DNA from 4 places in the Pseudomonas sp. AC247 genome. Region 4 is predicted to be linked to each of the others. Evidence: predicted binding sites of a transcription regulator. Region 4 holds the regulator's gene; each other region holds the start of a gene.
The links. Region 4 encodes FliA, which starts transcription of late flagellar genes. Its sites were predicted from a motif close to CTAAAGTTTNNNNNNNNNNNGCCGNTAA; they were not measured.
Positions count from the first base shown of each region.

Region 1: the regulator FliA is predicted to act here: its motif matches at 4,242-4,269, upstream of ACZZ0B_RS10525 (methyl-accepting chemotaxis protein).
Region 2: the regulator FliA is predicted to act here: its motif matches at 2,497-2,524, upstream of ACZZ0B_RS01375 (methyl-accepting chemotaxis protein).
Region 3: the regulator FliA is predicted to act here: its motif matches at 3,060-3,087, upstream of ACZZ0B_RS12260 (methyl-accepting chemotaxis protein).

Region 1 covers NZ_OZ409829.1:2,263,629-2,270,971, reverse strand. The annotation lists gene ACZZ0B_RS10545 (aldehyde dehydrogenase family protein) at 1-1,125, shown strand, start outside; gene ACZZ0B_RS10540 (phenylacetate--CoA ligase family protein) at 1,169-2,458, shown strand; gene ACZZ0B_RS10535 (N-acetyltransferase family protein) at 2,458-3,372, shown strand; gene ACZZ0B_RS10530 (hypothetical protein) at 3,423-3,956, opposite strand; gene ACZZ0B_RS10525 (methyl-accepting chemotaxis protein) at 4,338-6,329, shown strand; gene ACZZ0B_RS10520 (DUF411 domain-containing protein) at 6,596-7,042, shown strand; gene ACZZ0B_RS10515 (YqaA family protein) at 7,042-7,343, shown strand, end outside.
Region 2 covers NZ_OZ409829.1:276,045-283,387, forward strand. The annotation lists gene clpB (ATP-dependent chaperone ClpB) at 1-1,718, shown strand, start outside; tRNA gene ACZZ0B_RS01355 (tRNA-Asn) at 2,016-2,091, shown strand; tRNA gene ACZZ0B_RS01360 (tRNA-Pro) at 2,101-2,177, shown strand; tRNA gene ACZZ0B_RS01365 (tRNA-Lys) at 2,183-2,258, shown strand; tRNA gene ACZZ0B_RS01370 (tRNA-Pro) at 2,356-2,432, shown strand; gene ACZZ0B_RS01375 (methyl-accepting chemotaxis protein) at 2,597-4,222, shown strand; gene ACZZ0B_RS01380 (NAD(P)/FAD-dependent oxidoreductase) at 4,404-5,702, opposite strand; gene ACZZ0B_RS01385 (DUF3094 domain-containing protein) at 5,766-5,939, opposite strand; gene ACZZ0B_RS01390 (MOSC domain-containing protein) at 5,991-6,518, opposite strand; gene ACZZ0B_RS01395 (DUF1780 domain-containing protein) at 6,515-7,141, opposite strand; gene ACZZ0B_RS01400 (energy-coupling factor ABC transporter permease) at 7,321-7,343, shown strand, end outside.
Region 3 covers NZ_OZ409829.1:2,668,099-2,675,441, reverse strand. The annotation lists gene ACZZ0B_RS12270 (AAA family ATPase) at 65-589, opposite strand; gene pnuC (nicotinamide riboside transporter PnuC) at 586-1,149, opposite strand; gene ACZZ0B_RS12260 (methyl-accepting chemotaxis protein) at 1,298-2,932, opposite strand; gene ACZZ0B_RS12255 (undecaprenyl-diphosphate phosphatase) at 3,238-4,068, shown strand; gene ACZZ0B_RS12250 (DUF1294 domain-containing protein) at 4,065-4,493, shown strand; gene ACZZ0B_RS12245 (MmcQ/YjbR family DNA-binding protein) at 4,618-4,977, opposite strand; gene ACZZ0B_RS12240 (LysR substrate-binding domain-containing protein) at 4,974-5,882, opposite strand; gene ACZZ0B_RS12235 (FMN-dependent NADH-azoreductase) at 6,011-6,622, shown strand; gene ACZZ0B_RS12230 (alpha/beta hydrolase family protein) at 6,859-7,343, shown strand, end outside.
Region 4 covers NZ_OZ409829.1:3,972,596-3,979,938, reverse strand. The annotation lists gene flhA (flagellar biosynthesis protein FlhA) at 411-2,540, shown strand; gene flhF (flagellar biosynthesis protein FlhF) at 2,552-3,892, shown strand; gene fleN (flagellar synthesis regulator FleN) at 4,009-4,839, shown strand; gene fliA (RNA polymerase sigma factor FliA) at 4,836-5,576, shown strand; gene ACZZ0B_RS17940 (chemotaxis response regulator CheY) at 5,743-6,114, shown strand; gene ACZZ0B_RS17935 (protein phosphatase CheZ) at 6,133-6,921, shown strand; gene ACZZ0B_RS17930 (chemotaxis protein CheA) at 6,976-7,343, shown strand, end outside.

The DNA of each region.
Region 1 (7,343 bases), 1.7 Mb from region 4:
GCCACCCTCGACGGCCCTACCACGTCTGCGCCGCCCGGCAATCGACCGATCATGAGCAAAGAGGCATTTATCAACCAAGCGGTACAACCGACAGCCCGGCTGTTTTTCCGCTCGGGAGGCAGTAGCGGCACCCCGACACTGTCGGGCTACAGCTACCGCGACTTTGAGCGCCAGATGCGCGCCACTGCTGACGGATTATTGGCCGCCGGACTCGATCCGACCTGCGATCGGGTGATGAATCTGTTCTTCAGTGGTGGGCTGTACGGCGGCTTTTTCAGCTTCGCCAAAGTCCTGGAATTGATGGGCGCGACGCATTTGCCAATGGGTACCACCGCCGATGAAGACTACCGTGAAATCGCGCAGCTGATCATTGACCAGCGGGTGACGGTGCTGATGGGCATGCCGAGTACCCTGCATCGACTGTTTCTCAACGAGCACGAACGACTGCGCGCCTACGGCGCTATCAGCAAGGTATTTCTCGGCGGTGAACATCTCAGCGAACACAGTCGCGAACTGCTGCACAGTTGCGGCGTCTCCAGCATTCGTTCGGCGATTTATGGCAGCGTCGACGCCGGCCCGCTGGGCCACGCCTGCAAAGCGAGCGGGGACGGCGTGTTTCATCTGATGAGTGATATTCAGCACTTGGAAATCGTCGCGTTCGATGAGGACACCGCTGTCATCGGCAATGAGATCGGTCGACTGTTGTTCACCTCCAGAGCCCGGGAAGGTCAGCGCGTTGAACGTTACGACGTGGGCGATAGCGGTCGCTGGGTACCCGGTTCCTGCAACTGTGGCCTGCCCTCCCCGCGATTCGAACTGTTGCAGCGCCACGGCAAGTTGATCCGCATCGGCACCGACTTCATCTGTTTGAGTGAATTGGCCGAGCACCTGCAATGCCCTTTCCAACTGCTGCTCGACCACACACCCGAGGGTGTCGAGCGCATGCGTGTGCGCTGCGGACACTCACCCACTGATGTTCGGGCGCGACTGTCGAACTACGCAACGTTGGCGACCGCCAATGCAAGCGGGCTGTTGGTTATAGACGTTGAAGTCTGTGCGATCGAACAGTTCACGCGAAACAGAAACAGCGGCAAAACGCCCCTTCTGATTGATTCGCGGCGATGACGCGCGACGCAGATCACCCTTGACAATAATTAGAGAAAAAACCGTGACCACTGACCACCCTCTGAATGAGTTGATCACCTTCGCTCATCGGCATTCCGATTTTTACAGCCAACACCTTTCAGGCGCGGCCGCGCCTATGACGTTGCTCAGCGAACTGCCAGTGCTCGACCCGGCCGAATATTGGCGTCACAGCGACAACCTTGATCAATGGCCTGTATTGACCGGGCCGATCGAGCAGGCATTGATTTTCAAGACCGGCGGATCAACCAGCGCCGGCAAACTGTCTGTCTATACCCGTGAGGAATGGCGAACACTGGTCAGCGACTTCGGCAAGAGTCTGACGCCACAATTCAAGCCCGGTGACCGGGTTGCCAATCTGTTCTTTGCCGGCGACCTGTATGCAAGCTTTCTGTTCATCCACGGCGCCTTGGCAAACGTCGCCGAGGACATCAGCGAGTTCCCTTTCACCGGTGACGTCGATGCCGAAGTTCTGGCGCAAGCCATTGTTCGCCACCGAATCAACGTACTCGCTGGCGTACCCGCACATTTGCTGACCTTCGCCAGCCTGTTGAACCGCCGGGGCCAAGCTCTCAACGGCGTCGACACGATACTGTACGGCGGAGAAAGCCTGTTCGCCTCGCAACGCCAGATGCTCCGCCAGGTATTCCCCGCCGCCCGGATCACTTCCATCGGCTACGCCAGCGTCGACGCCGGATTTATTGGCGCCAGCCACCGTGACTGCGCAGACGGCGAACATCGCATGCCGGACGCTCACGCCGTGCTGGAAATCATTGACGAGCAATCGGGGGAAGTCATTGACGACTGCGATCGCACGGGCATGCTGGTGTTGACCAACCTCACGCGCCGATTGATGCCGTTGATTCGTTATCCCGTGGGCGATCGCGCCTGTTGGCGGGAGCCCGCCGGAACAGCGATGCGCAAATTTGCGCTCAAGGGGCGTAGCGCCAACAGCCAGCGGGTACGGGTCGGCACGCTGTCCCTGAGCCCTGTCGAAATCGGCGAAATCGTCCAGCACTCGGTCGGTTGCGATGACTGGCAACTGGTGATCGAACAGAGCGTTCACAAAGATGTATTGACCCTGAAATGGGTACCGCGTGAATTTTCCCGTGCCTGCACCAACGACGAGCAAACCCTTCAACTCGCCCTGATCAAACAGTACCCGCTGATCGATCAACTGCAGGCCGATCAGCGTCTGGATCTGCACGTGCAGTGCTGCCGGACAGATGATCTGCAGCGTCACCCGCGCTCAGGCAAATGCCTGCGGTTCCTCGACCGGCGCGACTATGGCCCTGATGCGATGGAGTACACGTGATGGAGCCACTGATCCTGCGCAACTATCGCCAATCCGATGCGGCAGCTGTCAGCCAGCTGTTTCGCCAAGTGTACGGTGACCGCTACGTTCAACCGCATGTCTATCTGCCCCGCATGATCAGCCAGAATCATACTGACAACCGCTGGCATTCTTTAGTCGCGGAGGTGGATGAACAGATACTCGGGCACGCTACGCTGTTACGCGACATTACGGCACACAGCGCCGAACTGGCGTTGAGCGTCGTTCACCCGCAAACCCGCGGCCAAAATATTGCGACTCGCCTGGGCGAGCGATTATTGAACCATGCTCAGGCACTGGGGTGTCGCTATGTATCGATCAAACAGGTGACTCACCATCCCTATACGCAGCGCATGGCGATCAACCTTGGCTTTCAAAGCACCGGGCTATTGCCAGACTATGTGCCTTCACCATTCGGCGAGTCTGGGCTGGAAACGATTGTCATCGGGGTCCGCCCCGTTGACGGCAACCGTTGCCCTCTGCCACAGCAGCGCTGGCCCGCGAGCTGCGCGGATTTCATGCAACATTTGAGCAGCGTGTTTGGCACGCAAGAGCGCACTTTTCACTGGCGTGGCGCAGCGATTCAAATCGATCAACAGGCCAATCGTTATGACATGGTGCTGAAGACACTCGGCCATGGCTTGCTCAAACAGTTGCGTGACTTGCCTGCACATTGGCTGGTGTCGATCCGGCTCAAACTGTCCCGGCGATTTGCCCATGACCTGAGCAGGTTGGCCGCCATCGGTTTCATATTCACCGGGCTGGCCCCTGGCAACGGTGACTATCGTGGTTGGCTGGCGCTGTTTCATCGAGGCTTCAGTCGAAGAACACTGCAACTGCAATGCCCACTCATGCAGCGCCTGCATGAAGAGGCCCAGCACAATATCGCGGGATGACGGAACGCAAAAATGGCCCGTAGCGCAGGCATACGGGCCATTGTCGGGTCTTATGCTTTGGCGCGGATACCCTGGTCCGTCGGCGCCGTCTGGCCATTGCCCATGCCATAGGTCTTGAGGTTCTGCAGCACGTAAATGGCTTTCTTGTACTCCGGGATCAAGCCATTGGCGTATTTGTCACCCTTGATATTGTTGGTCTGGATGGTATCCAGTTGCGTGGCGAAATACTCCAGCGCATTGAACTTGGCGTCCGGTTCCTTCTGCACACCAAAACGGTCGAACTTGTCGCCCGCGTTGAGCAGCGTCATCGCCGTCAAATCAGAAATAAGGCCCTTACTGCGCAAAAACGTACTCAGATTACCCAACTGTTTCGCCGACACGTTTTCCGGGTCGAAACCTTTGATGTTCTTGTGCAGCTTCTGCTTGTCCATCTCGAGGGTATTAAGCACGCTCGGGTCATTGCCAACCAGTGCCAGCATCTGCTTGACCTTGGCATTCTGCGAAACCGCCTGGCCACGAGAGCTGGTGTCCTTGACCAACAAGCCACCTTTGGCCTGCCAACCTCCGGTGTAACCGATCGTCATGACTCTGCTCCTTGTAAAGCCGACATGGGAAATGTCCTTTTTGACCTGTTTTAGTGCACGAAAGTATCGACGGGCAAAGTAATGGCACCAACTGCTTTTATCGATTTTTTACAATTCAGATACATTTGCAGAACACCGGAAAAAATCTCTGAAAGCATTGCTATAGAGCCTCCAACCAAAATACTTCGTCTAGTACTTCTGCTCTAACCCGACAGTCAATAAGTCACTTGTAAGACTTTCGATACTTTCCATCGGTCGACAATATGTTTTCTTGCACGAAAGTACCTAAAGCTTCCCCCGGCACCGACGATACGTATAAAAGCCCACAGCGTTTTACCTCTCGAATCCACAATAAGAATCGCAGCACAAGGACCGGTTTCCATGCCCGCATTCCGTACCATTCAGGCTCGTTACACCCTGTTTCTGGTTCTGTTCATCCTGCTGCTGTCGGTGCTGACGGTGGTCGGTATCAGCCAACTGGTCGCGCCCAAATTGCGGCACACCGAAGAGCAAGTGGTGCTCAACCGCATCGCCGAAGTCGCCGAACAGATTCAGGGCGAATTGAACAAGGTTCAGTCACAACAACGCAGCATCACCCAGACCATCCCGCTGCTCGACAGTGCCGCGATCGACACGGTATTGCCGGGGCTGGTGGATCAGTACGGTGAGCTGAAGGTTTTTGGTGGCGGGATCTGGCCATTGCCGGGCCAGCGTGAAGCCGGGCGCAATAAATTCAGCACCTTCTGGCACCGCGACGCCTCGGGCAAGCTGGCGGTGAACACCTTCTGGAACAGCGACGCTGCGCCCAACTATTACGACCAGAGCTGGTACAAGGGCGGCATGGCCACGCCACGCGGTCAGTGCGCCTGGGCCGCCGCCTATAAAGACGACGCCAGCGCCGAGCCGCGCACCAACTGCGCAATGGCGATCCAGAAAAATGGCAGTGCCTGGGGCGTGTCGACCATTGACGTGACCCTCGGCTTCTTCAACGACCTGGTCGCCCGCAAGGAAAAAGACCTCAATGCCGAGATGCTCATCGTCGAGGCCGACGGCAAGATCATCAGCAACAGCTCGCGCATCAGCGGCCCGATCGTACTGAAGAACATCAGTGAACTGGCCGGCAGCTCGACCTTCGCCAGCCAGATCAAAACCGGCCTGCAAAATCGCGAGCAGGCGCAACGCGTCGAGTTCGACAATAACGGTCAGGACAGCACGTTCTTCATGCGCCCGATCGAAGGCACACCCTGGTTTCTCGCCACCGCCCTGCCGACCAAGATGCTCACCGCGCAGCGTGACGATGTACTCAGCACCCTGAGCCTGTTGCAGATTCCGCTAGTGATTCTGCTGGTGTTGCTGCAAGTCTACGCAATCCGCCAGTTGATCCAGCGCATGAAAGCGCTGAAGGCCAACATCGATCTGCTCTCCAGCGGCGATGCCGACCTGACTAAACGCATCACCATTCGCGCTGAAGATGAACTCGGCGCGATCGGCCACTCGATCAACACCTTTATCACCTACCTGCAAAACATGATTGGCGAAGTCACCCAGGCCACTGGCGCCATGGCGTCGAGCCTCGACAACCTGCAACGCACCTCGGCACACACCAGCCAGATTCTGCTGCGTCATGCTTCGGAAACCGATCAGACCGTTACCGCCATCACCGAGATGAGCTCGACGGCAGACAGCGTTGCGCAAAACGCCGCCGAAACCGCAGCGTTCACTCAGCGCGCCAACGAAAACGCCGACCGCTCGCGGGTTGTCGTCGGCGAAGCAACCAACAGCGTGGTGGCGCTGATCGACGAAGTGGCCAGCGCGACGCACAAAGTTGAAAACATGCAGCAGGACGCCCAGCGCATTACCGAGATTCTCGGCGTGATCGGTGCGATTGCCGGCCAGACCAACTTGCTCGCGCTTAACGCGGCGATTGAAGCCGCGCGCGCCGGTGAGCAGGGCCGCGGCTTTGCCGTGGTCGCTGATGAAGTGCGCGCCCTCGCCGCCCGGACACAGGCCAGTACCTCGGAAATCAACGAGATGCTGACCCGCCTGACCCAAGGCGTGAGTTCCTCGGTCGCGGCCATGGAGAACACTCAGGCCAGTTGCCAATCGGCGGCCGACGCCACGGCACGAGTCAATTCGGGCCTGGATGAAATGGCCGGTTCGGTCAGCCACATCAACAGCCTCAGCACGCAAATCGCCACCGCAGCCGAACAGCAAAGCGCCGTGACCGAGGAGATCAACCGCAGCATGGTGCAGATCCGCCACATGGTCGACGAACTGGTGCAGAGCGGCCAGGCCAGCGAACTCAACACCCGCCAGTTGCTCGAAGCCAACAGCCGCGTCAGCGCGATCATGGGCCGCTTCAAAGTCCGCTAACCTAAACCCTGTAGGCGCTGCCGCAGGCTGCGATCTGTTGATCTGGATTTTAAAAGATCAACATCAACAGATCGCAGCCTGCGGCAGCTCCTACAGGGTGGTGCCTTACCGACTTGTCATCTTGCGCTCAGGGTTTTGTCAGGTTTGATCTACGATCATCCTGCCAGCCTGTCTTGTAGCAACTGGAAACACTCCGTTGGTGCCGGACAGGAAAAACCGGTCAAAATACGCTCCTTTTTGACCGCCAACCGAGTCGAGATCCCGTCATGCGAACCTCTCTGCGTCTGGTCGCCCTGAGCGCCCTGTTCATCTCCTCCCTGGCCCAGGCCGCCGACCTGATCCCGATCGAAGTCCATCGCGACGCCAATTGCGGCTGCTGCAAAAAGTGGATCAGTCATCTCGAAGCCAACGGCTTCAAAGTTGAAGACCATGTCGAAAGCGACATGGCCAGCTTCAAACAGCAACACGGCGTGCCACCGCGTCTGGCGTCGTGCCACACCGCTATCATCCATGGCAAATTCGTCGAAGGCCATGTGCCGGCTGAGCAAGTGCTGGCACTGAGCAAGCGCGATGACTTGTTGGGCGTTGCCGCCCCGGGCATGCCGATGGGTTCGCCGGGCATGGAAATGGACGGCATGAGCGATGCCTATCAGGTCATCGGCCTGAAGAAGGACGGCGCTGATGTGGTGGTGGCGGACTACCCGGCTCATTGATGGGCGCTGCGTATTACGGGCTGTTCCTGGCCGCGTTCGGCGCGGCGACATTGTTGCCGTTGCAGTCCGAGGCGTTGCTGGTCGGCTTGATTGTCAGTGATCATTACTGGTTGTGGGGTTTGCTGGCGGTGGCGACCCTGGGCAACGTGCTCGGTTCGCTGGTCAATTGGTGGTTGGGCCGGGGCATCGAACGGTTCCAGGATCGGCGCTGGTTTCCGGTCAGCCCCAGGCACATGGCGCAGGCGCGCAAGCACTATCTACGTTACGGCCACTGGTCGTTGCTACTCAGCTGGCTACCGAT
Region 2 (7,343 bases), 3.7 Mb from region 4:
TGGTCGGTGCCGGTAAGGGCGAAGGCTCGATGGACGCCGGCAACATGCTCAAGCCTGCACTGGCGCGCGGCGAGTTGCACTGCGTTGGCGCGACCACGCTCAACGAGTACCGCCAATATATAGAGAAGGACGCGGCGCTCGAACGACGCTTCCAGAAAGTCCTGGTGGATGAACCGAGCGAAGAAGACACCATCGCCATCCTGCGCGGCCTCAAGGAGCGTTACGAGGTTCACCACAAGGTGGCGATCACCGACGGCGCGATCATTGCGGCGGCGAAGCTCAGTCATCGTTACATCACTGATCGGCAGCTGCCGGACAAGGCCATCGACCTGATCGACGAGGCGGCCAGCCGCATCCGCATGGAAATCGACTCCAAGCCGGAAGTGCTCGATCGTCTGGAGCGTCGCCTGATTCAGTTGAAGGTGGAATCCCAGGCGCTGAAGAAAGAAAGCGACGAAGCGGCGATGAAACGTCTGGAGAAACTCCAGGAAGAAATCGTCCGTCTCGAACGCGAGTATTCCGATCTGGAAGAAATCTGGAACTCGGAAAAAGCCGAGGTGCAGGGTTCTGCGCAGATTCAGCAGAAGATTGAACAGTCGCGTCAGGAACTGGAAGCGGCACGCCGTAAAGGCGACCTGAACCGCATGGCCGAGTTGCAGTACGGGGTGATCCCGGATCTGGAGCGCAGCCTGCAAATGGTCGATCAGCACGGCAAGAGCGAAAACCAGTTGTTGCGCAGCAAGGTGACTGAGGAAGAGATCGCTGAGGTCGTGTCGAAGTGGACCGGCATCCCCGTGTCGAAAATGCTCGAAGGCGAGCGCGACAAGTTGATGAAGATGGAAAGCCTGTTGCACAAACGGGTGATCGGTCAGGAAGAGGCGGTGGTCGCCGTCGCGAACGCAGTACGGCGTTCGCGCGCCGGGTTGTCCGACCCGAATCGCCCAAGCGGCTCGTTCATGTTCCTCGGCCCGACCGGTGTCGGTAAAACCGAGCTGTGCAAGGCGCTGGCCGAATTCCTCTTTGATACGGAAGAGGCGATGGTGCGGATCGACATGTCCGAGTTCATGGAGAAACATTCCGTGGCGCGTCTGATCGGTGCGCCACCGGGATATGTTGGCTATGAAGAGGGTGGTTACCTGACCGAGGCGGTGCGTCGCAAGCCTTATTCGGTGATCCTGCTGGATGAAGTCGAGAAGGCGCACCCGGATGTGTTCAACATCTTGCTGCAAGTGCTTGAGGATGGTCGCCTGACCGACAGCCACGGCCGTACGGTGGACTTCCGCAACACGGTGATCGTGATGACTTCGAACCTGGGGTCGGTACAGATCCAGGAACTGGTCGGTGATCGTGAAGCGCAGCGTGCTGCGGTAATGGATGCACTGACGTCGCACTTCCGTCCGGAGTTCATCAACCGGGTCGACGAAGTGGTGATCTTCGAGCCGCTGGCGCGGGATCAGATCGCAGGCATTACCGAGATCCAGTTGGGTCGTCTGCGTACACGTCTGGCCGAGCGTGAGCTGAAGCTGGAACTGAGCCCGGAAGCGATGGACAAGCTGATCGCTGTCGGCTACGACCCAGTGTATGGCGCACGTCCTTTGAAGCGTGCGATTCAGCGCTGGATCGAAAACCCGCTGGCGCAATTGATCCTCTCGGGTCATTTCATGCCAGGCGACACGGCAACGGGTGTGGTCGAGAACGACGAAATCGTTTTCAACTAAGCCCAAAGGCCAATGAAAATTGGCAGGCCCCACCTTGTGGGGCCTTTTTTTTCGTTAGGCTGTTGAACTCAAAGGAAAAGGCTTGTAAAGTGCGCCCCGCAGTCAGTCGCCAAGACGGTTTCAACTCACTGAGCTGAAATCTGAAATAAGTTGCAAATCATTAACTTGAAAGCAATTTAGGGGGTTGACAGAGGTGTTCTAGGTTGTAGAATAGCGCGCCTCAGACACACGAACGCAGCGATGCGAACGAGTGACTGGAAGCAGTAAGTTTCACCGTTGTAAATTGAAATATGTAGTTCCGTGATAGCTCAGTCGGTAGAGCAAATGACTGTTAATCATTGGGTCCCAGGTTCGAGTCCTGGTCACGGAGCCAATTTCAAGCCGGGGTATAGCGCAGTCCGGTAGCGCGCCTGCTTTGGGAGCAGGATGTCAGGAGTTCGAATCCCCTTACCCCGACCATTTTTGGGTCGTTAGCTCAGTTGGTAGAGCAGTTGGCTTTTAACCAATTGGTCGTAGGTTCGAATCCCACACGACCCACCATTTTTGAAACCAGTTAGCGCTGGGATCGAATCTTAAGATCAGAGGCCAAAAGCGCTGATCGAAGAAGGCGATCTTTGAAAGGTCGCCTTTTTTTTACCGGGGTATAGCGCAGTCCGGTAGCGCGCCTGCTTTGGGAGCAGGATGTCAGGAGTTCGAATCCCCTTACCCCGACCATATTAAAAATCCTCGTATCGAAAGATACGGGGATTTTTTTTGTCCGACAAAAACTCATTTCCCCTTCAAGTCATCATACAACCTGCCGATAGCCCGCTAACGAGAGGGGACTGCCACTGCTTCGCCCCTTGAATCTGGCCAATACAAGAATAAGGGCGTTCGTCATGTTGCTTCGTCAGTTGAATATTGCTCCCCGGGCTGCCCTGGGATTCGCCCTGATTGCGGTGTTGGTTGCCTTGCTCGGCGTGTTTGCGCTGGGGCAGATGTCGAGTATTCGCGACAGTGAGGTCGCGGTAGAAAATCAGTGGCTGCCGAGCATTCGTGGCGGCGACGAAATTCGCGAGATCATGCTGCGCATCCGCACCATCTCGTTGCGCATGGCGTTGGATCAGGATCCGAACAATATCGCCACCTACCGCAGCCAGATGGATACTCGCGACAAGGAGCTGAGCGAGAAAATCGCCGCTTACGACAAACTGGTCACCACTCCGGAAGGCCAGCAGCTCTATGACCAATTCAAAACAACCTTTGCGGCTTATCGGACCGGTATCGCGCAGTCCTTCACCCTCGCCCAGCAGGGCAAGCGCGACGAGTTGACCAAGCTGTTGCTGGTCGACATGAAAACCGTCGTCGACGGTTCCGGCAAGCAACTCAATGACCTGGCGGATCTGTTCGCCAAACAGGTCGCCGCTGAAAGCCAGAAGTCTGCCGATCATTATCAGACGTCGCGCACCATCGTCAGCCTGTTCATCGCACTGGCGGCGTTGGCCACGGTGGCGCTGGCGATGTTGCTCACGCGCAGTATCGTCCGCCCGTTGAGCAGTGCAGTAAGCGCTGCTGAAAGCGTGGCCCAAGGCGACCTGACCCGGCCGATCGAAACCCATGGCAACGATGAAGTCAGCCGTTTGCTCAAGGCCTTGGCGACCATGCAGCAGAATTTGCGCGACACACTGCAAGGCATCAGCGGTTCGGCCACGCAACTGGCCACTGCAGCTGACGAGCTCAGTGCCGTGACCCTCGACAGCACGCAGGGCCTGCAACAGCAGAACAATGAAATCGAACAGGCGGCCACCGCCGTCAACGAGATGACCACAGCCGTGGAAGAGGTGGCGCGCAATGCCGTGTCCACGTCCGATGCCACGCGGCAGTCCAGCGAATCGGCGCATTTGGGGCAGGAACGCGTCAACGAAACCGCCAGCGCGATCAGCGCGCTGAGCAACGATGTGCGACACACCGGCGCATTGGTGCAATCACTGGCCAATCAGTCGCAGGAGATTGGCAAAGTGCTTGATGTGATCCGGGCGATCGCCGAGCAGACCAACCTGCTGGCGCTCAATGCGGCGATTGAAGCGGCGCGAGCGGGGGAGAGCGGTAGAGGCTTTGCGGTGGTCGCCGATGAGGTGCGAGCGTTGGCTTATCGCACGCAGCAATCGACGCAGGAGATCGAGCAGATGGTGCAGGGCATGCGCAGTGGTTCGAGCCAGGCACTGGATTCGATGCAGGCCAGTGCCTCGCGTGCCGCCAGTACCTTGGTGCTCGCTGAACGTGCGGGAGAAGCGTTGTTGACCATCACGGCGTCGGTGCACGAGATTCACGAGCGCAATCTGGTGATCGCCAGTGCGGCGGAAGAACAGGCACAGGTCGCACGCGAAGTGGATCGCAATCTGGTGAACATACGTGATCTGTCAGTGCGTTCGGCGGCAGGCGCCGATCAGACCAGCGCGTCGAGCCATGAACTGTCGCAACTGGCCAACGCGCTGCAAGGCATGGTGCGCCGCTTCCAGCTCTGATAAGTGGAGATCCATTGTAGGCGTGAGCCTGCTCGCGATAGCGGTGGTTCAGTCACTGAAGATGTGACTGACAGGCCGCTATCGCGAGCAGGCTCACTCCTACATTTATTGCGGTTGTCTGTGGATTTTGGGGGCAGCACAAAACAATGTGGGAGCAAGTAAGCTCCCACAGGGATTGGATTTAGTGCAGCTTCAAACGCGGTTCAGTCCCGCGACCAATCTTGCTCCCCAGCATCAGCATCGCCGTGCGGAACGGCCCGTACAGCGCCATCTGGTGCATGCGGTACAGCGACACGTAAAACATCCGCGCCAGCCAGCCTTCGAGCATCACGCTGCCAGTCAGGTTGCCCATCAAGTTACCCACAGCCGAAAAACGCGACAGCGAGATCAGCGAGCCGTAGTCGGTGTACTTGTATTCCGGCAGGGTCTTGCCTTCGATGCGCAGCTTCAGCGACTTGGCCAGCAATGACGCCTGTTGGTGCGCGGCTTGTGCACGCGGCGGCACGTTGCGATCGGTACCCGGTTGCGGGCAGGCCGCGCAGTCACCGAAGGCGAAGATGTTTTCATCGCGAGTGGTTTGCAGCGTCGGCAGCACTTGTAGCTGGTTGATGCGGTTGGTTTCCAGGCCGTCGATGTCCTTGAGGAAACCCGGTGCACGAATACCGGCGGCCCAGACTTTCAGGCTGGCCTTGATCTCGTTGCCGTCGGCGGTGATCAGGCTGTCGGCGGTCACTTCGCTGACCGACGCGTTGGTCATCACATTGACCCCGAGTTTCTCCAGGGTCTTGTGTACCGGCCCGCTGATGCGCTCCGGCAGGGCAGGCAGCACCCGTGGCCCGGCTTCGATCAGGGTGATGTGCATGTTTTCCGGTTTGATTCGATCCAGACCATACGCCGCCAGCTCATGCGCGGCGTTGTGCAGCTCTGCCGCCAGCTCAACGCCAGTGGCGCCCGCGCCGACGATCGCGACGCTGATCTGCTCGACCACATCGGTTTGCCCGGCGTGTGCCCGCAGATAGTGATTGAGCAGTTGCTGGTGGAAACGCTCGGCCTGTTTGCGGGTGTCGAGGAACAGGCAGTGCTGCGCCGCGCCCTGGGTGCCGAAATCGTTGGTGGTGCTGCCGACGCTGATCACCAGCGAGTCGTACTGCACTTCCCGCGCGGGCACCAGTTCTACGCCGTTTTCGTCGTAGGTGGCGGCCAACTGGATTTTTTTCTGTGCGCGATCGAGCCCGCTCATGCGCCCCAGCTGGAACTCGAAGTGGTTCCATTTTGCCTGGGCAACATAGTTGAGTTCGTCTTCGGAGGAGTTCAGCGAGCCGGCGGCCACTTCGTGCAGCAGCGGTTTCCAGATGTGCGTCAGGTTGGCGTCGACCAGCATCACGCTGGCGGTGCCGCGCTTGCCCAGGGTCTTACCCAGACGGGTAGCCAACTCCAGACCGCCGGCGCCGCCGCCGACAATAACAATACGATGAGACATAGGGATAACTCGCAAGGTTTTTAAAGGAAATCGGTGCGGTTACCCAAGCGAGCGCCAAGCTGCTCATAGCGTCAGGTAACTGATAAATCGGCTCAACAGGCCCAGACCAATGGTCACTGCCAGCACCAGCACCAGGAGCATCCACGGCCGGAAAGGCCGGCGCTCGACTCGGTGTTGGGACAGTTGCAGGTACTCTTCGACATGCTTTTGGTCTTCGGGGTTCAGGCGGCTGGTCATAATGGCCTCGTCAGGTAGACGTTGCTGAATGTGAACAAGCTACAGCGGTTTTTATCCGGGGTTGAACGGAGCATAGCCACTGTCCGGAACCGGCTCGACAGACACGCCATCATCGAGGCGAATGATCCCGCTTTGTAACACCCGCGCGGTAATTCCGCCATGCCCGCGCACGGCTTGAAACGTGCCGGGGCCGAGGTTGTTCTGCAAGCGTGCGCAGGGCTGACACCAACCGGTGGTTTCGAAGATGGCCTGGCCGATGCGAAAGCGCCGGCCCTTCAGGCTAAACAAATTGATACCGCTGATAACGAGATTGCGCCGCAGATCTTCAGGCCTGACCGGTTGATCGTCGGCACGGCCCATCAACGCGCTGATCACCGCGAGGTGTTCGAACTGAATCAGCGTCACCTGCCGCGCATTACGCACGCCGGGCCGGGCGTGATCGCCGGTCAGCCCGGCTTCGAGCCGCGCCTCGACGGCGTCCAGCTCGATCATCGGCCCACGGGAATCGGGGCGCACACCGATCCAGCGCACACGGCCGGTCTGCGGTACGTCGGCAATCAGTTGCTGAAGCGGCGTCACAGGCTGATCCCGACGTCGAAGACGATGCTGCGGCCGAGGTTGCTGCGCAGAAAATCCGGCGCATCCGGGTGGGCGAACAGCACGCGGGCGAAGGTCGGGCCGACCAGCGACAGCGAGCGCCAGCCCTGACGCAAATATTCGGTGGGCGGCGGGAAGTGGCTGTTCAAGTCGAGCACTTCGCGTTTAAGGCTGGCGAAGGCAATGATGTCCAGTTCGCCCAGATCCATGCCGCGCTCTTTGTAGTTGTGGGCTTTTTTGCGCAAAGTCGGCGCCAGTCGCATAAGGAATTCATTAGCCGGGATGCGCTTGGGCTTGGCTTCACGGCGCACCAGTTGGCTGAGGGAAAACGCGCTGCGCCGGCGCTGCAGTTCGTCGCGCCATTCGTCATTGAGGCGACGGCCTTCATCGAGGACGAAGAACACTTCGAAATTGGCATCGCGAAACAAAACGTCGGGCGGCTCGCCGGCAGGGGCGAATTCGTCGGCGCGATAGGGAATGTTCAGGCCTTGCAGCAGGCGCTGGCAGACCCAACGCTCACGCTCCCATTTGCGGGCATTGGACAGGAACGCGTTGGCCTGCTCGGCTGCGATGGTCAGCAGGCGTAAATAATCTGAGTCATCCATAGGCCCAAGCTTAGCGTTCAAATGCGACAAGCAGAAAGCTTTGCTTGCACCGCCCGTTCACCTCACCCTTGTAGGAGCTGCCGAAGGCTGCGATCTTTTGACTGTAAAAAGAACAAGATCAAAAGATCGCAGCCTGCGGCAGCTCCTACAGGGGGATGTCGATGGAGGGTGAGGGAGTCATGATTGGGGCTGAACTGCTTTC
Region 3 (7,343 bases), 1.3 Mb from region 4:
CAGGAATGGACACTTTGCCCCCAGAACAGGGGAAAACAGTGGGGCAGGAGCCCCTTGAACCGGGTTATTCGCAAAGCAATTGTGCAACCGCCGCAAAAGCTTGCGTCTGCCGCTCAGCCCAATTGCCTTGAATGATTTGCACGGATTGCTGATGTTGCTCAAGCCAGGCGCGCGTGGCGTTGAAGAAGGCCAGACGCTGCTCCAGATCTGGCTGGCAGCGTTGACCGTCATCGGTCCAGTCGATGTGCTCCGGGGATAACAGAAGGTGCAAGTCGTATCGGCGTGCCAGCAGCTCGGGTTCGAGCCAGGCCGGGCAGGCGCCGAACAGCGTCTGGCTCCACAGCATGTTGCTCAGCAGGTGCGTATCGAGAATCAGCAGCGCCGGTCTTTGCGCACGCGCCTGATCTTCCCACTGCAATTGGCCACGGGCGATCTCGGGGATGTCTGCCAGGCAAGTATCACGCGGGTTCTGCTCAATGAACCAGCGCACGTATTCGTCCACCCGTACGCCGCCGAACTGTTGTTGCAGGCCCGCCGCCAGCCAGCTCTTGCCGGTGGATTCCGGCCCGGTAAGCACCACGACTTTCATGTGCGCAACGCCGGGTCGGCGCGCCATTCACGATAGCCTTGCACCGCGATCAGGGTGAACAGGCCGTACAAGGCTGCGGTGAGGTAAAGATCCTTATAGATGAACAGCCCGACAAAGATCACATCGAGGACAAACCACAGTGCCCAGCACTGCAGACGTTTCTGCGCCATCCACAACTGCGCAACCAGGCTGAACGCCGTCAACGCTGCGTCGAGCCAAGGCTGTGCGGCATCCGTCCAGTGCGCCATGGCCGCGCCCAGCAGCAGGCTGCCGACAGCGCCGACGCTGAGCCCGATCAGGATTGAACGCTGATCGAGACGTGTGACCTGCCGCCCGTCGTGCATCGTCCCGGCCCGTGTCCATTGCCACCAGCCGTAGACTTGCAGCGCGGCGTAGATCACTTGCAGCAACATGTCCGAATACAGCTTCACCTCAAAGAAGATCCAGCTGTAGAGCAACACCATGACCAGACCGATCGGCCAGCACCATGGGTTCTGTTTGACCGTCAGCCAGACGGCAATCACACCGAGGGCGGCGGCAAACAGTTCAAGCCCGGACATGGGGATTCCTTGGGGGGAGAAAAGAAGGGAGCGGATTGTACCCAAAAACCTGTAGGAGTGAGCCTGCTCGCGATAGCGGTTTTGTCAGCAACGCTAATGTTGGCTGATAGAGCGCTATCGCGAGCAGGCTCACTCCTACAGGGGTAGGTCAGACGCGGAACTGGCGTAGCAGGCCGTTGAGTTGTTCGCTCAGTTGGCCGAGCTTCACGCTGGCCGCACTCGACTGCTCTGCAGCGATCGCCGTGCTGTGCGAAAGACCAGCCGCCTGGGTGACGTTCTGGTTGATGTCCTCGACCACATGCGCCTGCTGCAAAGTAGCGCTGGCAATCGAGGCATTCAAACCATTGAGGTTGCGCAACGCCTGGCCAATGGCATTCAGGCTGGCACCCGCGAGGCCGGCCTGTTCGATGGTCAGTTGCGACGCCTTGCTGCTGTCGCCGATGACTTTCACGGCGGCTTCGGAATGATTTTGCAGGCGCTCGATCATCGACTGAATCTCGGCCGTCGATTTCTGCGTGCGCTGCGCCAACAGGCGCACTTCATCGGCGACCACGGCAAAACCGCGTCCCTGCTCACCGGCCCGCGCCGCTTCAATCGCGGCGTTGAGCGCCAGCAGGTTGGTCTGTTCGGCAATCGAGCGAATCACCTCCAGTACGCTGCCAATCTGCGTGCTCTCGGCGGCGAGGGTGCGGATCACCTCGACCGCCTGATCGATGGTGCCCGAAAGCTTGTCGATCTGTTGCAGGCTGCCGTCGATGTTGATCTGGCCCTGCTGCGCCTGCGCTTCGGCATCACGCATTTCAGCGGCGGCATGTTCGGCATTCTTCGCCACGTCCTGTACGCCGTAGGTCACCTCGTTGATCGCAGTGGCCACCAGTTCCATCTGCTGCGATTGCTGTTGGCTGCGTTGCTGCGCCTGCGAGGCGTCGTTGCCCAGCTCGCTGGACGACTGGCCCAGTGCGCTGGCCGAGACCTGCAAGTCGCCGATCACCCGGCGCAATTTCGCGGTGAAGGCATTGAAATGATGCGCCAGTTCGGTGACTTCATCCTTGCCGTGGGTATCGAGGCTGCGGGTCAGGTCGCTTTCGCCGCTGGCAATGTTGGCCATCGCGTTCACAGTTTCCTGCAACGGACGCACGATGCTGCGGGCGATCAGAATCACCAGCAGGGCCATGATCAGCGCAATCGCCAAGCCGATGACCGTGGCTTTGATCACCTGGCCCTTGAACTCTGCCTGCACATCGTCGACGTAAACGCCGGAGCCGATCACCCAGCCCCACGGTTCGAACAGCTTGACGTAAGAGGTTTTCGCCACCGGCTCACTGGCGCCGGGTTTCGGCCAACGGTAGTCGACCATGCCGGCGCCTTTGGCGCGGGCGATGGCGACCATTTCGTTGAACACCGCAAAACCGTCCGGATCTCGGATCGCCGAGAGGTTCTGACCTTCGAGTTTCGGGTTGGTCGGGTGCATGACCATCACGGGCGTGAGGTCGTTGATCCAGAAATAGTCGCTCTGGTCATAGCGCAGACCACGAATCGCGGTCAGCGCCTGCTTTTGCGCTAGCTCTTTGCTCAAGGTGCCGGCGGTTTCCAGGTCATGGTAGTAGGTGAGCAGGCCGCTGGCCGTCTGCACCACATGTTGGGTTTTCTGGGCTTTGGCGTGATACAGGTCATCGTGGATCTGCTTGAGCATCAACACGCCCAAGGTCAGCAACATGACCACGGCCACCACCAAAATGAGCCACAAGCGTCGGCTGATCGACACACTGCGCAAGCTGTTCATAACGCTGTCACTCCGAATTCTTTTTCTTGTAATAAACGACCGCCAGCATCCAACCACGATTTTGTGAGCGGGCATACGCGACCCAAGTCGTATAACGCGGCAGCGCTATTAAGGCTTGTCTGTTAGGATTTCGGCCCCGCGCGTAAAAACCTGAATCCAAGTTGATATTTCACGGAATTTTGACTGTTTCGTGTGGATCCTGTGCGCGCGGAATCGGTACAGCTACAAACAGCTACGCTGAACGCAGTGAACGTAAGAAAAATACTATCGGGGCATGCCGCCGTGCATCGCTCTTTGGGGGATTGATGGATCTTTGGACCGCCTTGCAGGCACTGATTCTTGGAGTTGTAGAGGGGCTGACGGAGTTTTTGCCCATTTCCAGTACCGGACACCAGATCATTGTTGCCGACTTGCTCGACTTCGGCGGCGAACGGGCCATGGCGTTCAACATCATCATTCAGCTCGGCGCGATCCTCGCGGTGGTCTGGGAGTTTCGCCGCAAGATTCTCGACGTGGTGATTGGCTTACCGACGCAGCCAAGCGCTCGACGGTTTACTGCCAATCTGCTGATCGCTTTCTTGCCGGCCGTGGTGTTGGGGGTGATTTTTGCCGACCTGATCCACGAATACCTGTTCAACCCGATCACGGTCGCGGCCGCGCTGATAGTGGGCGGCGTCATCATGTTGTGGGCGGAAAAGCGTCAGCATGAAGTACATGCCGAAACCGTCGACGAGATCACCTGGAAGGACGCCCTGAAAGTTGGTTTTGCGCAGTGCCTGGCAATGATTCCCGGTACTTCGCGCTCCGGCTCGACGATCATTGGCGGCTTGCTGTTTGGTCTGTCGCGTAAAACCGCTACCGAGTTCTCGTTCTTCCTCGCCATGCCGACCATGGTGGGTGCGGCGGTGTACTCGGGCTACAAGTATCGCCACCTGTTCGTGCCGGCGGACTTCCCGGTATTCGCCATCGGCTTCGTGACGGCGTTTATCTTCGCCATGATCGCCGTGCGCGGCTTGCTCAAGTTCATCGCCAGCCACAGTTACGCGGCATTTGCCTGGTACCGGATCGTCTTCGGCCTGGTCATCCTCGCCACGTGGCAATTCGGCTGGGTCGACTGGGCGGCGGCCAAACCATGAATGATTCTCGCGCACGTCGCCCTGAAGGTCGGCCTTTGGCTGGCAACATCCAATATCTGAAATTGAAACTGGTGGTGTTGCTGATCGTCTGTGCGTTGCCGTTATACGGCTCGCTGTCGATGTGGCTGCACGGGATCTCGCTGGTGCCATTGGCAGGGTACGGGATCGTCAGTGTGCTGGCGTTCTTCCTGTACTGGGCAGACAAGCGCAAGGCCCGCACCGGTGCCTGGCGCACGCCGGAGAACATCCTTCACGCGGTGGAACTGGCCGGCGGCTGGCCGGGCGCATTGATCGCCCAGCAGGTTTTTCGGCACAAGACGCGCAAGGTGTCGTTCCAGATTCTGTTCTGGGTGATCGTCTTGCTGCACCAGATATTCTGGATTGACCAACTGTTCATCGGCATGAAACTGCTGGCCCTGTTCTAAAAAATACCACCCCGTAGGAGCTGCCGAAGGCTGCGATCTATTGACTTTGATCTTTTAAAAATCAGAATCAAAAGATCGTCCGATCGCGGCCCGAGCCTCCGGCAGCTCCTACAAAGGATCGGGGTTACAGCAGTAAACCGATTTGGGTTTTTTTCGGCAGTTTGCTCACCACCAACTGGTGCGAGCGCTGCAACAATCCGCGCAATTCCTCGGCACCCAGCGGGTAGGGCGGGTGCATGATGATCCACTGCGCCCGCGCCAGATACGGCGCCGGGTGAATGCCGGGGCGGTCGCAATGGCCGAGAAACAGATCCTTGTCGACCTTGAACGCCAGCGAATCACCGCGCAGCCCCTGCAAGGCAAACATCTTGTTGCCGGCAATCGAAAACACCCGCACACCGCCCCATTTGTAATCCTCGCGCGCGCCCGGCAACGCCAGGCAAAATTCGGCGACGTCCGCTTCGCTCATCCTTCCCTTTTTCATAACAACCGCTCCCCACAGGCATTGAACGATTCGACCAGGTGATCGATCCACGCGCGCACCGCCGGCATCACCCCGCGCCGATGCGGGTACACCGCTTGCAGCCAGCCACCGGGCAATGACCACTCTGGCAGCAGTTGCAGCAGTGTGCCGTTTTGCAGTTCTTCTTCGCAGTACATCATCGGCAGCAACGTGAAACCCTGGCCGGCCAGCACGCAGGCTTTGCGCACAATAAAGTCATCGATACCCAGCCGGGCTTCCATGTTCAACTCGAAACTGTTGCCCTGCTGGTCCAGCAGGCGCACATGAACCAGACGATCCGCTTCCAAAGCGCCAAGCACCGGCAGCGTTCGCAAATCTTGCGGATGGTTGATCGATTGCCCCTGAATAAACGCCGGACTGGCCACCACAACCATTTGCGCCTGGCGCAAGCGCCGGGTGACCAGCAAAGGGTCCTCATCACCGTGTTCGCGCACGCGCAGGGCCACATCAAAGCCTTCGCCGACCAGATCGACGCGGCGGTTGAGCAATACAACTTCCAGCTGCACCTGGGGGAATTTACCGAGGAATTCGCTGATCACCCATGGCAGCATCTCGCGCGCCAGACCGGTCGGGCAAGACACCCGCAAGCGTCCACGCGGCTCGCTCGACATGCTCGCCACCGCCTCATCGGCCATTTCCGCTTCCAGCAACATCGCCTGACAGTGACGCAAGTAACGCTCACCGACCGCCGTGAGGTTGAGTTGGCGCGTGGTGCGCTGCAGCAAACGCGCGCCGAGGCGTTCTTCCAGTTCGGCGATGCGCCGTGACAGCCGCGATTTGGGAATGCCGAGTAAACGCCCGGCCGCCGCGAATCCGCCGGCCTCGACGACTTTGGCGAAATAGTAGAGATCGTTGAGGTCTTGCATGGCTGAATTCCAACTGTTCTATCAATGGGACAAACTATCGCATTTCAGGCGGCTAATCATCCATTGGTTTCTTGCGTAGGATTGTCTCCATTCCGTCGCCACCGGCGATTCATTCCAGGAGATTCCACATGAAACTGCTGCATATCGATTCGAGCATTCTGGGCGACAACTCGGCTTCCCGTCAGTTGAGCAGCGAAGTCGTCAAAGCCTGGCAAGTCGCCGAGCCAAGCGCTGTCGTGACTTACCGCGACCTGGCAGCCGACGCCATCAGCCACTTCTCGTCGACCACTCTGGTGGCGGCCGGCACCACTGCTGAACTGCGCAACGCCGCACAGCAGCACGAAGCCGAACTGAGTGCTTCGACCCTGGCCGAGTTCATCGCTGCCGACGCCGTCGTCATCGCCGCACCGATGTACAACTTCACTGTGCCGACCCAACTCAAGGCGTGGATCGATCGCGTTGCCGTCGCCGGTCAGACCTTCCGTTACACCGAAGCCGGCCCCGAAGGGCTGTGCGGCGGCAAAAAAGTGGTGATCGTTTCCACGGCTGGCGGCATCCACGCCGGTCAGGCCAGCGGCATCGCCCACGAAGAATACTTGAAGCTGGTTCTGGGCTTCCTCGGCATCACCGACATTGAAATCGTCCGTGCCGAAGGCCTGGCGTACGGCGACGAAGTCCGTAACAACGCCATGACTGCAGCCCAAGCGAAGATCAGCGAGCAACTGTTCGCCGCCGCGTAAGGCTTGCGTAAAGAACAGCTGAGGTTCAGGTAACACCGAAAAAACTCTGTATTCTGGTTCTGCAAGGGCCGAATACGGAGTTTTTTGTTTCTGACTGTTACATAATCTGGCCCGGGTTATGCAGTCAAACGATCAGCGTCTGAATGCATTGTCGTACCGCAGCGCCGAATCCCCGGCGTTTCTGGCCCGCAACGCAATGGATCTTTCGATTGAGTAACAACAGGGTGGGGCATCCGATGATGCGTCTTTGTGCAACGTTACTGATTTGCCTGATCGGCAGCCTGAATTCAGTGCAAGCTGCGCCGGGGCGACATCCTGTCTGGAGCGTCGGCTACCACGAGATGACGTTCCTCGATCCGCTGGACCTGCAGCCGATGCGCGCCATCGCGTTCTATCCCTCAAGTGATCGCGAGCACATGAGCCTGCTCGAAGGCTATTCCGTCGAGGCCGGCGAGGACACCAAGGTCGCGATCGGCCGCTTTCCGATGCTGATGCTTTCGCACGGCAACACCGGCACACCACTGGCCTTGCACGACCTCGCCACATCGCTGGCCCGCAAAGGCTTCGTCGTGGTCGCGGTGATTCATCCCGGCGACAATTCCAAGGATCACAGTCGGCTCGGCACCTTGAGTAATCTGTACGGGCGGCCGATCCAGATTTCCGAAGCCATCACCGCAACCCTTGGCGACCGCATGTTGGCGCCGTACGTCAACCCCGAGCA
Region 4 (7,343 bases):
CCGACCCACAATAGAACCCGCCCCCAAGGCGCACAAGCCGGCGGATTCTGGCGTAGCTGTAGGCAAAGGCGCAAGGATGTGTAGCCTGCGAGACGTGTCATGAGGTGTCTTTTAAACACCTGAGTTTAAAAGTCGACTTTTGCTGACTTCACTGGCCCTTCCCGAGCAGGCTCACCTCCTGATTTGGAATGCGATCCCCTGTAGGAGTGAGCCTGCTCGCGATAGCGGTCTGTCTGGTTTGAATGTATTGACTGGAAAATCCTCATCGCGAGCAGGCTCACTCCTACATTGTTCGCGTTCAGCTCCCTCTCTGTTTCAATCAATCGCAAAAGTTGGAAGGCTTCTTGCAATAGCCGCCGTGCGCCTGCGTTGGGCGTCAAAAGTTTGCTTTAAAGGAACGGGGAAAACCGGTGGATCGCTCTCAGTTATTCAACACAGCACGCACAAACGTTGCCGATTTAAGTCGGGGCAATCTGGGCGTGCCGTTGCTGTTGCTGGTGATGCTGGCGATGATGATGTTGCCGGTGCCGCCGTTCCTGCTGGACGTGTTCTTTACCTTCAACATCGCCCTGTCGATCGTCGTCCTGCTGGTCTGCGTCTACGCGCTGCGGCCACTGGATTTCGCGGTGTTCCCGACCATTCTGCTGGTCGCGACCCTGTTGCGGCTGGCGTTGAACGTGGCCTCTACACGGGTGGTCATGCTCCACGGTCAGGACGGCCACGCCGCTGCCGGTAAGGTGATTCAGGCCTTCGGTGAGGTGGTGATCGGCGGTAACTACGTGGTCGGTATCGTGGTGTTTGCGATCCTGATGATCATCAACTTCGTCGTGGTGACCAAGGGTGCCGGGCGGATTTCCGAGGTGAGCGCGCGCTTCACCCTCGATGCGATGCCCGGCAAACAAATGGCGATCGACGCCGACCTCAACGCCGGTCTGATCGACCAGAACCAGGCCAAGTTGCGCCGTCAGGAAGTCGCCCAAGAGGCCGAGTTCTACGGTTCGATGGACGGTGCCAGCAAGTTCGTCCGTGGTGACGCCATTGCCGGCCTGCTGATTCTGTTCATCAACCTCATCGGCGGCATGGCCGTCGGTATCTTCCAGCACAACATGAGCTTCGGCGACGCCGGTCGGGTTTACGCCTTGCTGACCATCGGTGACGGTTTAGTGGCGCAATTGCCATCACTGTTGTTATCGACAGCTGCCGCGATCATGGTGACCCGTGCTTCCGGCTCGGAAGACATGGGCAAACAGATCAATCGCCAGATGTTCGCCTCGCCGAAAGCGCTGGCGGTGGCGGCCGGTCTGATGGCGGTCATGGGCCTGGTGCCGGGCATGCCGCACTTCTCGTTCCTGAGCATGGCTGCGCTGGCTGCCGGTGGCGCCTATCTGTTCTGGAAGAAGCAAAACATCGTCAAGGTGCAGGCCCTGCAAGAGGTCAAGCGTCAACAAGAGCTGCTGCCGTCGCCGGCCCGCGCCATGGAAACCAAGGAACTGGGCTGGGATGACGTGACCCCGATCGACATGATCGGCCTGGAAGTCGGTTATCGCCTGATCCCGCTGGTGGACCGCAATCAGGGTGGGCAACTGCTCGCGCGGATCAAGGGCGTGCGCAAAAAGCTCTCGCAGGATCTGGGCTTCCTGATGCCGACCGTACACATCCGCGACAACCTCGACCTGGCACCGAGCGCCTATCGCCTGACCCTGATGGGCGTGATCCTCGCCGAAGCCGAGATTTACCCGGATCGCGAACTGGCGATCAACCCCGGCCAGGTCTACGGCACGCTCAACGGGATCAACGCCAAAGATCCGGCTTTCGGCCTGGAAGCGGTGTGGATCGAAATCAGCCAGCGTGCGCAGGCGCAATCGCTCGGTTACACCGTGGTCGATGCCAGCACCGTGGTTGCGACGCACTTGAACCAGATTCTGTACAAGCACTCCAGTGAGCTGATCGGCCACGAAGAAGTGCAGCAACTCATGCAATTGCTGGCCAAAAGCTCGCCAAAACTGGCTGAAGAGCTGGTGCCGGGTGTGGTCTCGCTGTCGCAACTGCTCAAAGTGCTGCAAGCGCTGCTGGCCGAGCACGTGCCGGTGCGCGACATTCGCAGCATCGCCGAAGCCATCGCCAACAACGCTGCCAAGAGTCAAGATACCGCCGCGTTGGTCGCTGCTGTGCGGGTCGGCGTATCGCGCGCCATCGTCCAAAGCATTGTAGGCACTGAGTCCGAGCTGCCTGTGATCACCTTGGAACCAAGGTTGGAACAAATATTGCTCAATAGTCTGCAGAAGGCAGGACAAGGCTCGGAAGAGGGCGTTCTGCTGGAGCCAAGCATGGCCGAGAAGCTGCAGCGTTCGCTCATCGAAGCGGCGCAGCGTCAGGAAATGCAAGGTCAGCCGGTGATCCTGTTGGTAGCAGGCCCGGTGCGCGCGATGCTCTCGCGCTTTGGCCGCCTCGCAGTCCCTGGACTGCACGTGCTGGCCTACCAGGAAATACCGGACAACAAGCAAGTGACCATCGTTGCGACAGTAGGGCCCAACGGCTGAGGTAGTGGTTTATGCAAGTTAAGCGTTTCTTTGCCGCCGATATGCGTCAGGCCATGAAGCTGGTTCGTGATGAGCTGGGCGCTGATGCCGCCATCATTGGCAATCGTCGCATTGCCGGCGGTGTCGAGCTGACGGCGGCACTGGATTACAAATTGTCGGCGCTGGCACCACGGGTTCCGAACATGGAACTCGAAGACGAGCTGCGCAAGACCCAGTCGCGCATCGTCACCGCCCAGGCCGAGTTGAGCCTGCGTGGCGAAGCCGACGGCAACAGCAATCGGCAGATCTTCGCCGGTCTGCCGTTGACCGCTGGGCTGCCGCTGACCGCCGCTGAGCCGCTGAGCGAGCCGACTTACGCCGCTCCGGCGCGTCCAGCCCCGGCGCCTGCGCAGTCCTCCGGCGGCGTCGATCCACGCGCACTGGATTCGATGCGTTTTGAATTGAACAGCCTGCGCGAGCTGATGGAAGTTCAGCTCGGCACCCTGGCCTGGAATCAGTTGCAGGGCAGCCGTCCGGCGCAAGCCAACCTGTATCGTCGTCTGCAACGCATCGGTCTGTCCGGGCCGTTGTCGCGCGATCTGCTGGCGATGATCACCGATATTGAAGAGCCGCGTCAGGCCTGGCGCATGTTGCTCGCGCACCTGGCGCGGATGATTGCCGTACCGGAAGTCGAGCCGCTGGAAGAGGGCGGGGTGATCGCCATGGTCGGCCCTGCCGGCATGGGCAAGACCACCACGCTGGCCAAGCTCGCCGCGCGTTACGTGCTCAAGTACGGCGCGCAGAATGTCGCGCTGGTGAGCATGGACAGTTTCCGCATCGGTGCCCAGGAACAACTGAAGACCCTGGGGCGCATTCTCAATGTGCCGGTGACTCACGTCGATCCGGGCCAATCGCTGGTGCAAGCGCTGGATCCACTGCTGCGCAAACGCGTGGTGCTGATCGATACTGCCGGCCTGCAAGCCAGCGATCCGGCCCTGCGCATGCAGCTCGAAAGTCTGGCCGGTCGAGGCATTCGTTCAAAAAATTATCTGGTCTTGGCAACCACCAGCCAGAAACAGGTTCTAACCGCCGCTTATCACAGTTACAAGCGTTGCGGGCTTGCCGGGTGCATCCTGACTAAACTGGATGAAACGGCCAGCCTTGGCGAAGTGTTGAGCCTGGCGATCAGTCATGAATTGCCGGTCGCGTACCTGACCGATGGCCCACGGATTCCGGATGATCTGCATCTGCCGCGCCGTCATCAACTGGTCAGCCGCGCCGTCAGCGTGCAAATGCAGGAAGAACCCAGCGAAGAAGCCATGGCCGACATGTTCGCTGATATCTATCACAGCCCCACCAAGCAGGTAGGCTGAGGTATTCATGAACAGTTTTTGTACCTACATCGATGGTCTGCCATGCATTGTTCCGGTTGTGAACGCGCAGCCAGTAATGTGGCCTCCGTCTATGCAAGACAAGGTAAAGAAATAACATGGGCAGCATGCATCCCGTACAGGTGATCGCGGTGACCGGCGGCAAAGGTGGCGTCGGCAAGACTAACGTGTCAGTGAACTTGTCCCTGGCGCTGGCAGAGCTTGGCCGTCGGGTCATGTTGCTGGACGCCGACCTGGGTCTGGCGAACGTCGACGTTCTGCTGGGGCTCACGCCCAAACGCACGCTGGCTGACGTTATCGAAGGCCGCTGTGAGCTGCGCGACGTTCTGTTGCAAGGCCCCGGCGGGATTCGCATCGTGCCGGCCGCGTCCGGCACCCAGAGCATGGTCCACCTGAGCCCGGCACAACACGCTGGCCTGATTCAGGCGTTCAGCGACATCGGCGACAATCTCGACGTACTGGTGATCGACACCGCTGCGGGTATTGGTGACTCGGTAGTCAGTTTTGTTCGCGCAGCCCAGGAAGTGTTGCTGGTGGTGTGCGACGAGCCGACCTCGATCACCGACGCCTACGCGCTGATCAAACTGCTCAACCGCGATTACGGCATGAACCGCTTCCGCGTATTGGCCAACATGGCGCAGAGCCCGCAAGAAGGCCGCAACCTGTTCGCCAAGTTGACCAAGGTCACGGATCGCTTCCTTGACGTCGCTCTACAATACGTCGGCGCCGTGCCTTACGACGAAAGCGTGCGTAAGGCCGTGCAGAAACAGCGTGCCGTCTATGAAGCCTTCCCGCGTTCCAAGTGCGCGCTGGCGTTCAAGGCGATCGCGCAGAAGGTCGATACCTGGCCGCTGCCCGCCAACCCGCGTGGCCACCTTGAATTTTTCGTCGAGCGCCTCGTGCAGCAAACGGCAGGGCCAGTGCTATGACCGCCAGCGGTATGAATTACTACAAGAAGTCGGCACGTGATGCGCAGTACGAGTTGATCGAGCGTTACGCGCCACTGGTAAAGCGCATTGCCTATCACTTGCTGGCACGGTTGCCGGCGAGTGTGCAGGTCGAAGACCTGATCCAGGCCGGGATGATCGGCCTGCTTGAAGTCTCGACCAAATATGACGCCAGCAAAGGCGCCAGTTTCGAAACGTACGCGGGCATCCGAATCCGCGGCGCAATGCTCGACGAAGTGCGCAAGGGGGACTGGGCGCCACGCTCGGTTCACCGCAATACCCGTATGGTCAGCGACGCAATTCGCTCAATTGAAGCTAAAACCGGCCGTGACGCTAAAGATCACGAGGTTGCAGCCGAACTCCAATTGAGTCTCGACGATTACTACGGGATTTTGAATGACACCTTGGGCAGCCGCCTCTTCAGTTTCGACGACCTGCTGCAGGACGGCGAACACGAAGGGCTGCACGAGGATGGCGCGAGTGCTCATCTTGAGCCGTCACGCGATCTGGAAGATGAACGCTTCCAGGCGGCGCTGGCGGACGCGATTGCCAATTTGCCGGAGCGTGAGCGACTGGTGTTGGCGCTGTACTACGACGAAGAGCTGAACCTCAAGGAGATCGGTGAAGTCCTTGGCGTCAGTGAATCGCGGGTCAGCCAGTTACACAGCCAGTGCGCGGCCCGCTTGCGGGGGCGTTTGGGGGAGTGGCGAGCGCGCTGAAGGCAGTGTGGGGACACTGCGAACGAGGCTGGTGCGGTGATGAACGGCACCGGTCTTGCTCTGTTGTGCTCCAGACAGTCTTCGAGTGCTGCGCCGATTGATTGAAGTGGCGCGTCCAGGTGCTGGGCGCGTTTAAGACTGCTTGGAGGTCGAATTGAACAAAGACATGAAAATCCTCATCGTTGATGACTTCTCAACGATGCGGCGGATCATCAAGAACCTGCTGCGCGATCTTGGGTTCACCAATACCGTCGAGGCCGACGATGGCACTACCGCCATTCCGGTGCTCAACAGCGGAAGCATCGACTTTCTGGTAACAGACTGGAACATGCCGGGCATGACCGGTATCGACCTGCTGCGCCACGTGCGTGCCGATGAAAAACTCAAGCATCTGCCCGTTCTCATGGTGACCGCTGAAGCCAAGCGCGAGCAGATCATTGAAGCCGCTCAGGCCGGTGTAAACGGCTACGTAGTCAAACCTTTCACGGCTCAGGCGTTGAAAGACAAAATCGAGAAGATTTTCGAACGCATCGGCTGATGAACGCGCGGGGGAGCTATGGAGCATAACGAATCTTCACAGGGCGATTTCGAGTCGACCCTGAAAAAACACGCGGTCGAACTGGTCGAGAGCCTTGAAAAAGGCAGGTTCGGCGACGCTGTGCAACTGATCCATGAGCTCAATCAGACCCGTGACCGTGGCCTGTATCAGGAAGTCGGCAAGCTCACACGTGAACTGCACAGTGCGATCGTCAACTTCCAGATCGATCCGAACATGCCGCAGGCCGAGGAAGTGTCGCAAATCACCGACGCCACCGAACGCCTGGGCTATGTGGTCAAGCTGACAGAGGCCGCGGCCAACCGCACCATGGATCTGGTGGAAAGCGCCACGCCGGTGGTCAACAGTCTGGCCGATGAAGCCCAGGCCTTGAGCACCGATTGGGGTCGCTTCATGCGTCGCGAAGTCGGGGCTGAAGAGTTCCGCGAGCTGGCGCGCCGGGTCGACGGTTTTCTGTCGCGCAGCAGCACGGACAACCGTGCGGTGTCGAGCAATCTCAACGACATCCTGCTGGCCCAGGATTACCAGGACCTGACCGGTCAGGTGATCAAGCGTGTGACCCAACTGGTCACCGAAGTCGAAAGCAATTTGCTCAAACTCGTGCTCATGGCCAGTCAGGTCGACCGCTTTGCGGGCATCGAACATGACCGCGCCGCGATGCTTGCAGAAAAAGATCCACAAAAACATCTCTCGCAGGGTGAAGGTCCGCAGATTCATGCCGATAAACGAGAAGACGTTGTGTCCGGTCAGGACGATGTGGACGATTTGTTATCCAGCCTCGGGTTCTAGAGTTTTGGAATTTTAGGTTTTTTGGGTTTTTAGACCTGTAGGAGCACCCCATTAATGAGCTTCGGCGCCGATGAAGAGATCCTTCAGGATTTCCTGGTTGAGGCCGGCGAGATTCTTGAGCAACTGTCCGAACAACTGGTCGAGCTGGAAAGCCGTCCGGATGACGCAGATCTGCTCAACGCAATTTTTCGCGGTTTCCACACTGTAAAAGGGGGCGCCGGCTTCCTTCAGCTCAATGAGCTGGTGGAGTGCTGTCACATCGCCGAAAACGTGTTCGACATCCTGCGCAAGGGTGAACGTCGCGTTGATGCAGAACTGATGGACGTTGTCCTCGAAGCACTGGACGCGGTGAACAGCATGTTCACTGAGGTTCGTGAGCGTGCTCCGATCACCGCTGCCACCCCGGAACTGCTGGCTGCGCT